One region of the Alteromonas sp. V450 genome, then DNA from elsewhere that is predicted to be linked to it. Evidence: predicted binding sites of a transcription regulator. Region 1 holds the regulator's gene; each other region holds the start of a gene.
The links. The regulator sigma-54, encoded in region 1, starts transcription at its own class of promoters, with help from an activator protein. The targets are predictions, from matches to a motif close to GTTGGCACGNNNNTNGNNT.

Region 1 (3,286 bases):
TACCCAGTTTATTGATGGTAAAAACAAAACGGCTTTGTACAAGGAAGACGTGCTCATTACTCAAGGTTCACTCCTAATAGAAGCTGATGAAGTAGAAGTAATAGCTACAGATGGCAGCGGCCGTGAAATATTTATCGCCCGTGGCAACCCTGCAAGCTATTCTCAATCACTAGAAGATGGTACACCAGTATCAGCGAAAGCCAATGAAATTCGCTATGAAGTAATTAATCGCACTATTTCTCTGGCGGGTAATGCTGAGCTACAGCAAGATACCAGTAAGGTGCAAGGCGATAAAATTACGTTCGATATGGTTACTGAACAATTGCTTGCAACGGGTGGCGCTGGTAAGGATGGTGAAGGTCGTGTAACTACAGTATTTACCCCTGACACCATTCGTAAAACATCGTCTAAGAAAGACAACGAGGACAATGAATAGCAATGGCAACTTTGAGCGCTAAAAACCTTGCTAAAGCTTATAAATCTCGACAGGTCGTTCGCGACGTGAGCCTTTCCGTTTCTACCGGGCAGATTGTCGGGCTACTTGGCCCTAACGGAGCTGGTAAGACCACTACATTTTATATGATTGTTGGTCTGGTTAATTTGGATAAAGGTAAGATAGAGATTGATGACAATGAACTTACCCATCAACCTATGCACGAACGTGCACGCCGCGGTATAGGCTACCTTCCACAAGAAGCCTCTATTTTTAGAAAGCTTACTGTACATGAAAATATCATGGCCATTCTTCAAACCCGTAAAGATTTGAATTCACAACAGCAAGAAGAAGAAGCCGACGCACTACTTGATGAATTTAATATTAACCATATACGTAATAGTACAGGGATGAGTTTGTCGGGCGGGGAGCGTCGTCGCGTTGAGATAGCGAGAGCACTTGCAGCGAAACCTCAATTTATTTTGCTTGATGAACCATTTGCTGGTGTTGATCCTATATCAGTTAATGATATAAAGAAGATAATACAACATCTTCGCGATAGGGGTATTGGTATTCTTATCACGGACCATAACGTACGCGAAACATTGGATGTTTGTGAGAAAGCGTACATTGTTAGTCATGGCGAGCTTATTGCGCAAGGAACGGCGGAACAGGTTTTAAGTAATCAGAAAGTAAGGGATGTATACCTAGGCGAACAATTCAGGCTATAGTTAGTGTAACCGAATTGTCATTTTTCAGTTTAGCTCTGGTATATTCAATTTAGAGCATTTAAATAAGACGTAGATGAAACCATCTTTACAGCTAAAATTTAGCCAACAACTCACAATGACACCTCAGCTACAGCAGGCGATTAAACTGCTGCAGCTTTCTACGCTTGATCTCCAGCAAGAGATACAAGAAGCGCTCGACTCTAATCCACTATTAGAAGTGGAAGAAAGCCCAGACGAGCCTCAGCTAGAAAAAAACAATATCGACAACGACGATAGTACGCCTGAAGCCACCGCCTCTGCCTCAAGTGATACCCTAGAAGCAGGCGATGCGCTTGAGAAGAACGACCTTCCCGATGAGCTGCCAATCGACAGCACGTGGGATGAATATTACTCTGCATCTTCTGCGCCGGCGCCAGGCCCGTCTAACGACGACGAACAAATCTTCCAAGGCGAGACCACCGAAGACATTCAAGAACATCTTCTTTGGCAAATGCGCCTCACTCATTTTTCAGATACAGACCGCGCTATCGCTACGGCAATTATCGACTCTATTGACGAATCAGGTTATTTAACCGTTACGCTTGACGAGATCTTAGAAGCGGTTAACGACGATGACATGGAAGAGCCAATTGAAATGGACGAAATAGAGTGTGTACTTAAACGCATTCAAATGTTCGACCCTATTGGATCAGGTTCTCGCTCACCTCAAGAATGCCTTATGGTGCAGTTACGTCAGTTTTCTGAAGACACGCCCTGGCTAGCTGAAGCGAAACAACTGATTGAAGAGTACTCTGACTTACTGAGCAGCAAAGACTATCGCACGCTAATGCGTAAGAGTCGTTTAAAAGAAGACCAGCTACGTGAAGCAATGCGTTTACTTCAAACCTTGAATCCTCGACCAGGTAGTGCTTTAGTTACTAAAGAACCAGAGTACGTGATCCCTGATGTCTCAGTAACAAAGAAAAATGGCCGTTGGGTGGTTGAGCTGAACCCCGACAGTCTGCCAAAGCTAAGCGTAAACCAGCAATACGCAGCCATGAGCCGCCGTGCCAAAAACAGTAGCGACTCGCAATTTATCCGCTCACACATGCAAGAGGCCAAATGGTTCATCAAGAGCCTTGAGTCACGTAATGAAACATTGATGAAGGTTGCGAACTGCATTGTGCAGCAACAAATGGGCTTTTTTGAGCACGGTCCGGAAATGATGAAACCAATGGTGCTTAACGATGTCGCAGAAATGGTAGACATGCACGAATCAACGATTTCACGTGTGACAACACAAAAGTATATGCATACGCCACGCGGTATCTTCGAGTTAAAGTATTTTTTCTCAAGCCACGTAGCAACAGAATCAGGTGGAGAGTGTTCCTCCACGGCAATCCGTGCACTAATTAAAAAGCTAGTGGCGGCAGAAAAGCCGGCGAAACCACTGAGTGATAGCAAGATTGCTTCATTGTTGGCCGAACAAGGCATTAAAGTTGCCCGGCGAACAATAGCAAAATATCGGGAGTCTTTGTCGATCCCGCCGTCGAACCAACGCAAAAGCCTTATTTAATTGGCTTAATAATATAAGGAAGACGAAATATGCAAATAAACCTAACTGGTCATCATGTCGAAATCACCGACTCTTTGCGTAATTATGTCGATACGAAGTTCAGCAAACTTGAACGTCACTTTGATCACATTTCTAATGTGCATGTCATCCTGAACGTTGAAAAATTAAACCAAAAAGCGGAAGCGACCGTTCATTTAAGTGGCGCTGAAGTATTTGCATCCTCAGAAAATACCGACATGTATGCGGCGATTGACAGCATGGTTGATAAACTCGACCGGCAGGTAATCAAGCATAAGGAAAAACTTAAAAAACACTAGTAGTTAATCAAGTATGGACATACAAGCCATCGTAAGTTTGGACCGCACCGAGTGTGCGGTTCAATGTAATAGTAAAAAGCGAATTTTAGAAATAATCGCTGAAATTGCAGCAAAAAATAACCAAAACATTGAACAAGCTACCGTGCTCACCAGCTTATTGGCACGAGAGCGTATGGGCAGCACCGGAATTGGCAACGGGATAGCCCTTCCACATGGTCGTCTTGCCGGTCTAGATAGAGTGATTGCTATT
Region 2 (3,286 bases), 4.1 Mb from region 1:
CACTTATTATTATGCCGGTAGTACCGCCATCTCCCATAGAAAACCTGGTTGATGTGGGGACTTTTTTTATTGTGATACAACAGTTGCTCATTGGCGTTGCGATAGGCTTTATTTCTATGATGGTGCTCAATACCTTTGTATTGGCAGGCCAAATTATTGCCATGCAGACAGGCCTTGGCTTTGCGTCAATTGTTGATCCCGTCAACGGAATCAATGTCCCGGCTGTAGGGCAGTTCTATCTTATTTTGGCAACCCTATTGTTTTGGACATTGGATGGGCATTTGTCCATGATCCAGATGATAGTAATGAGCTTTGATGCGTTTCCTATAGGTGAAGCGTGGTGGACAGGTGAACAATTCCGCGATATTGCCCATTGGGCTGGCTGGATGTTTATATCGGCGGTAACCCTGTCACTTGCACCTATCGTGTCGCTTCTTATCGTCAATTTGGCGTTTGGCGTAATGACCAAAGCTGCACCGCAGCTGAACATTTTTAGTATTGGTTTTTCAATTGCTCAAGTAATGGGATTACTCATTATTTGGATAACGCTAGATAACTTTACTGCGCACTTTGAAACGCAATGGTTTAGAGCCGAACAGTTTATGTGTGAACTGTTAAATATTTGTCCTTAGGCAAACAATACTAGTCGTTGGTAGAATACGGTATGTCCGTGATTTGGTCAGTGAGTAAACTAGGCGAGAGGCGTTGCACGGCTAACAAGCCTCTCTCGCAACAAAGACGAGCATAATTGAGCATGGCAGATTCAAGCGAAAAAACAGAAGACCCCACGGGGAAAAAACTCGAAGATGCGCGAAAGAAAGGGCAGATTGCGCGTTCCCGAGAACTTTCTACAACGCTTGTTCTTATTATTAGTGCCTGTATGTTTTTGGTCGTGGGTAGTTGGATAGCTGAGTCTGTTTTCAAACTTACTCAACGCATGTTTATTTTATCCCGTGATGAAACGTATGACGTTACGCATATGTTTGGCGCATGGGGAGAGGCATTTTCTGCTGTAGGGCCAGCGGTATTGTTGTATATGTTTGTCGCTATGCTAGCAGGTATTTACGGTTCCATTGCTCTTGGAGGATACAACTTCACTTGGGAAGGCGCAAAGCCAAAAGGGTCAAAAATGAACCCTTTACAAGGGATTAAACGAATGTTTGGCACGAACGGGCTTGTTGAACTGTTAAAGTCCATCGCCAAGGTTGTGGTTGTTATTGGTATGGCTATCGGCGCTTTACTGTTTTTCGAAGATGAAGCTCTTCATCTCGATATGGAGCTGTATCCTGGCAATATTTTTCATGCGCTTGATATGTTGAAATGGGCGTTTCTGATTTTAGTTTGCAGTATGATCCCAATTGCAGCAATTGACGTGCCTTATCAAATGTATAAGCACAATGAAGAAATGAAAATGACCAAACAAGAGGTTAAAGACGAGCGAAAAAATGCGGAAGGCGACCCTATGGTGAAAGGGCGTATTAGAAGACTACAATACCAAGCCGCGACTAAACGGATGATGCAAGAAGTGCCGCAAGCTGATGTTGTCGTTACTAACCCAACCCACTTTTCGGTGGCGATAAAATATGATGAAAACGGCGTCAGGGCCCCCGTAGTTGTAGCAAAGGGGGCCGATGAACTAGCGATGCACATTCGAAAAATAGCAACTGCTAACGATGTACCACTCATCCCGTCCCCAATGCTAGCGCGTGCCATTTTTTACTCTACAGAGGTTGACGAAGAAGTTCCAAATGCCCTTTTCATGGCCGTTGCACAAATACTTGCACATGTATACCAGCTAAAAGCATATAGGGCAGGCAAAGGAAAAAAACCGAAACCGCTCAAAAGAGACCTGCCTATACCGCCGGAATATCGTCGCTAGACCCTTCTCAATAAGCAGAGGTTCGGTTTGCCTAGTTCATTGCTGCTTTGCACGAAGTACATTACCAAAAATTGGCATACTCCTGCGTGAATACGAGTACGAAGACTTCATTTTTGGTATGACATGTCTTTATCACTGCCACCGTTTAGACAATAAAGCTGGCACGTTAGTTGTAATCTACTAATCAGAGCAACATAAAGCGTCAATTTTCTGATAGTGAGATATAAGCAATGCAGTTATCCGGTTATCTTCAGCGTTTCGATAAAAATCAGCTGCAAAAATTTACCAGCGGTTTGGGTGCGCCTATAGTACTACTGGCTATTATGGGTATGGTTATTTTACCCATGCCGCCTTTCCTTCTTGATGTGCTGTTTAGTTTTAATATTGCGCTTTCACTAGTCATCATTCTCGTTGCCGTACTCACACAGCGTCCTGTTGACTTTGGCATTTTTCCCTTGGTTTTGTTAATCGCAACTGTACTGCGCCTTGCGTTAAACGTGGCTTCTACGCGAGTCGTATTGTTATATGGTCACGAAGGTGGTGACGCAGCAGGTAAAGTGATTGAGGCCTTCGGTGCAGTGGTTATCGGAGGCAACTACGCTGTAGGTATCGTAGTCTTTGCTATTTTGCTTATTATTAACTTTAAAGTAGTCACCGCTGGTGCTGGTAGAATATCTGAAGTGAGTGCTCGCTTTACGTTGGATGCCATGCCAGGAAAGCAAATGGCAATCGATGCAGATTTGAACGCAGGTTACATTGATCAGGAGCAAGCGCGACAAAGGAGAGAGGAGATAACGGCAGAGGCAGACTTCTATGGCTCGATGGATGGTGCGTCCAAATTTGTAAAAGGAGACGCTGTAGCAGGCCTATTTATCATGCTTATCAATATTGTTGGTGGGTTGTTCATAGGTATCATTCAGCATGATTTATCGTTCAGTAGCGCAATTGAAATCTACACCATATTAACCATTGGTGATGGACTGGTAGCGCAAATCCCGTCTTTATTACTTTCTGTGGCCACCGCGATAATCGTAACACGTGAAAATGAAACCCAAGAGATGGGCAAGGAAATACGCGGCCAGTTGGGCAATAATCAAGCGCTATATATATCGGCTGGTATTTTGTTCGTCATGGGGATTATCCCTGGTATGCCAAGCGTCGCGTTTTTGAGCTTCTCTTTCTTAATTGCGGGTTTAGCCTATTGGCAATCGACCGAAGCGAAAAAGAAGGCGGCCGAGCCTACAGCGTCAGATACAGTGGTGCAAAGTGAAGCGGCAGCGCCCGAAATTAAAGAGCTTGGTTGGGATGATGTGCAGCAAGTCGATACCATAGGATTGGAAGTTGGGTATCGTTTAATCCCCCTTGTAGACAAGTCGCAAGGTGGCGAGTTATTGACACGGATTAAAG
Region 3 (3,286 bases), 3.2 Mb from region 1:
TCTATTTCACCGTTTCGTGGATGAACAGTGAAGGTAATGTTGAAATTAATCAAGGATGGCGAGTTCAACACAACTCAGCTATGGGCCCATATAAAGGCGGTTTGCGCTTTCACCATACCGTTAACCTATCAGTGCTTAAATTTTTGGCTTTTGAGCAATGCTTTAAAAATGCCCTGACGGGCCTTCCTATGGGCGGTGGTAAAGGTGGGTCCGACTTTAACCCTAAAGGTCGGTCAGACCGAGACATTATGTTATTTTGCCAAGCTTTCATGCGTGAACTTCAGCGACACATAGGTGCCAATACCGATGTACCCGCTGGCGACATTAACGTAGGTGCGCGTGAAATAGGCTACCTCTACGGTGAATATCGCAGGTTGAATAATAGGTTCGAAGGTGTGTTAACAGGTAAAGGTTTAGAATTTGGTGGAAGCTATGTACGTACCGAAGCTACAGGCTTTGGTTTAGTCTACTTTTTAGAAGCGGTTTGTAAGCAAAAAAACACTGAGATTGAAGGCAAAACCATTACGGTATCTGGCGCTGGAAACGTAGCGCTTCATGCAGCACTAAAGGCAGTTGAAAAAGGTGGAAAGGTAATATCGCTTTCAAACAGCCGAGGGCTTTTACACGCTGCAGAAGGGTTTACAGATAAGGCATTAAAATGGGCTATAGATAACCATGCCAATCGCGAAAATGTATTAACAGACATGGCTGATAAAAACATGGGCGAATGGGTAAGCGACAAGAAGCCGTGGCATTTAAAATGTGATATTGCTTTACCGTGTGCAACACAAAATGAATTGCTTGAAGACGATGCGAAAGCGCTGCTCGACAACGGCTGTAAAATGGTGTTAGAGGGAGCGAACATGCCCTGCACAAATAAAGCACAAACTCTCTTTTTAGATGCCAAAATAGTTTATGTGCCGGGCAAGGCATCCAATGCTGGTGGGGTTGCTTTATCGGGACTAGAAATGAGCCAAAATGCCATGTTCAATCAAAGAAAAGCAAATGTGCTTGACGATCAGTTGTACGCCATTATGGAAAGCATTCATCAGCGATGCGTTGACGAAGGAAAAAGCGTGGGTGATGAAAACCATTATATTGACTACATGAAGGGCGCCAATATTGCTGCATTTCGGCGACTCGCAGACGCTATGGTTGCACAAGGCGTTTGATACCAATCCACATAGATTATTACCCACACAGCGAGCGTTAAAATGTTCGTACTCGCGGCGTGTTACTGCAGATATGGTAGTTCTACATCAAGGTGACGTAACAATGAGTACGGACGTTTTCAACTCGCCTTCCGCGAAGGCCTGGCCAGCGTTCTGAACGGTCAGATATCTATGCGAGTTGATACAATACACCTCGGTCTTACGGTTTTTTTCTAATTATCGATAAATTTATGGCCACAGCGCCGTGAATTTATCGCCAACAGCTATGTAAAATTTGCTCCTATCATTCTCTGCTCTCGCCTACTACAACATCAGTTTCAGTAAAAAAGCTAATAATTTCAATATGTAGGATACATAAGATCTTTGGAATAAAAATAGCATTAACCCTAGTGTTATTTTTTAATACTTTGATAAGGAACTTCCCATGAAAATTTTTGAAGCACTTCGACAAGACCATGAGAAACAGCGTCTTCTATTGAAAATTTTAGCTGAAACTAGCGGTAATACAGCAGCTAGACGTGAGTATTATGCTGAGCTTAAAACTCAGCTTGAAAGTCACGCCATTGCAGAGGAACGTCATTTTTATTCTCACCTTTTAGAGAAAGACGCTACTGTTGATTTAACACGCCATGGCATTGCGGAACATCATGAAATAGACGAATTACTTGCGAAACTAGACGATACGGATATGAGCTCTCCCGCTTGGCTACGCCATTTAAAGAGCCTTCAAGAGAAAGTTGAACACCACCTTGCCGATGAAGAGCAAGAGTTTTTTCAAGTAGCGGGCAACGTTTTGAATGATCGCCAAAAATCAAAGCTGGCTGATGAGTATCAAAATGAGATGAAACAAGAGTGTCGTGAACAAAAGGCTACAGCTTAATAAACGCTATTGAAAAATCGCATTAAAAAGCCAGCTTAATAGCTGGCTTTACTTTTTTCACTTTTCTCTGATAAAAACAACGCATGGCTTTGTCTCACGCGCTTTTAGCAGACTACTTTTTGGCGATAATATAAACCGCGTGAATAACACCTGGGAAATAACCGAGAATAGTCAACAAGATGTTAATCCAGAAATGTGCACCAAGCCCAACTTGCAAAAATACGCCAAGAGGTGGTAATAAAATTGAAAGTAGAATTCGAATGATATCCATAATAATTTCCTTTTTTTGAAGTAATTTCGCAACGCACTGAGTAAAATACCCAATTAATGGTGAAAATCCTCAGCGAAACGGCCGCTTGCTCACCTTATTTGTTTTTGTTGCAATCAAAATGCCAAACACAATGGTTGAGTCAAAATATCTATTTACACAACCTTGTGTAAACGATAAGGATTATTATTGATAAATGCTATTCGCCATAAGTTGAGTGTTGCAACCATACTTCCAAGTCAGCTTTATTCAGCGGTCGACTTAAATAGTAACCTTGTGCAATATCACACCCCCACTCTTTTAATATTTGCATAGAGGCTTCATCTTCCACACCTTCGGCTACAACCTTTAAATTAAACACGTTCGCCAAACTTAGCACCATATGAACTATTTGCTGATCATTTTCATCAGTGGCCAGAGAAAGTATAAAACTCTTGTCTATTTTTATCGTTTTAACAGGTAGGTTTTTTAAATAGGCCAATGAAGAATAACCGGTGCCAAAATCATCGATGGCAAATTGAAAGCCTCGCTGCGTCAAACCATTCAGATTTTCTATTGCCAAAGACGCATCAGCAACAAGATCACTTTCAGTTATTTCAAGTTCTAGCGCATTAGGAGAAAGGCCTTTTTCCGTGAGCAACGAAACTAACTTGCTTAATAACGCTTTGTTTTGGATATCCTGCGTAGACAAATTCATTGCAACGGTAAACTGGTAGCCCTTTTGACGAAAGTCTGCCAAATCATCAATGGTTTGTTTCATGACCCAAGTAGTGACCTGCTCAATGAGCCCCGCCTGCTCTGCAATTGTAATAAACTCATCAGGTGGAACAAACCCAAGCTGACTATTATTCCAGCGGATAAGTGCTTCCATACTGCACACTTTCATCGTTGTTAAATCAACCTTGGGCTGATATACCATTGAAAGTTCGTTCTGTTGACTTGCTAGGGCGCGTTTTAGCTCGGTGG

Region 2: the regulator sigma-54 is predicted to act here: its motif matches at 2,037-2,055, upstream of flhA (flagellar biosynthesis protein FlhA).
Region 3: the regulator sigma-54 is predicted to act here: its motif matches at 1,535-1,553, upstream of BK026_RS04140 (hemerythrin domain-containing protein).

Annotation. Positions count from the first base shown of each region.
Region 1 covers NZ_MODU01000004.1:4,133,127-4,136,412, reverse strand. Annotated here, with positions in the region: gene lptA (lipopolysaccharide transport periplasmic protein LptA) at 1-436, shown strand, start outside; gene lptB (LPS export ABC transporter ATP-binding protein) at 439-1,164, shown strand; gene BK026_RS18275 (RNA polymerase factor sigma-54) at 1,238-2,719, shown strand; gene hpf (ribosome hibernation promoting factor) at 2,749-3,036, shown strand; gene ptsN (PTS IIA-like nitrogen regulatory protein PtsN) at 3,050-3,286, shown strand, end outside.
Region 2 covers NZ_MODU01000004.1:77,358-80,643, forward strand. Annotated here, with positions in the region: gene fliR (flagellar biosynthetic protein FliR) at 1-632, shown strand, start outside; gene flhB (flagellar biosynthesis protein FlhB) at 755-1,879, shown strand; gene flhA (flagellar biosynthesis protein FlhA) at 2,110-3,286, shown strand, end outside.
Region 3 covers NZ_MODU01000004.1:946,094-949,379, reverse strand. Annotated here, with positions in the region: gene gdhA (NADP-specific glutamate dehydrogenase) at 1-1,172, shown strand, start outside; gene BK026_RS04140 (hemerythrin domain-containing protein) at 1,597-2,052, shown strand; gene BK026_RS04135 (YqaE/Pmp3 family membrane protein) at 2,165-2,323, opposite strand; gene BK026_RS04130 (GGDEF domain-containing phosphodiesterase) at 2,520-3,286, opposite strand, start outside.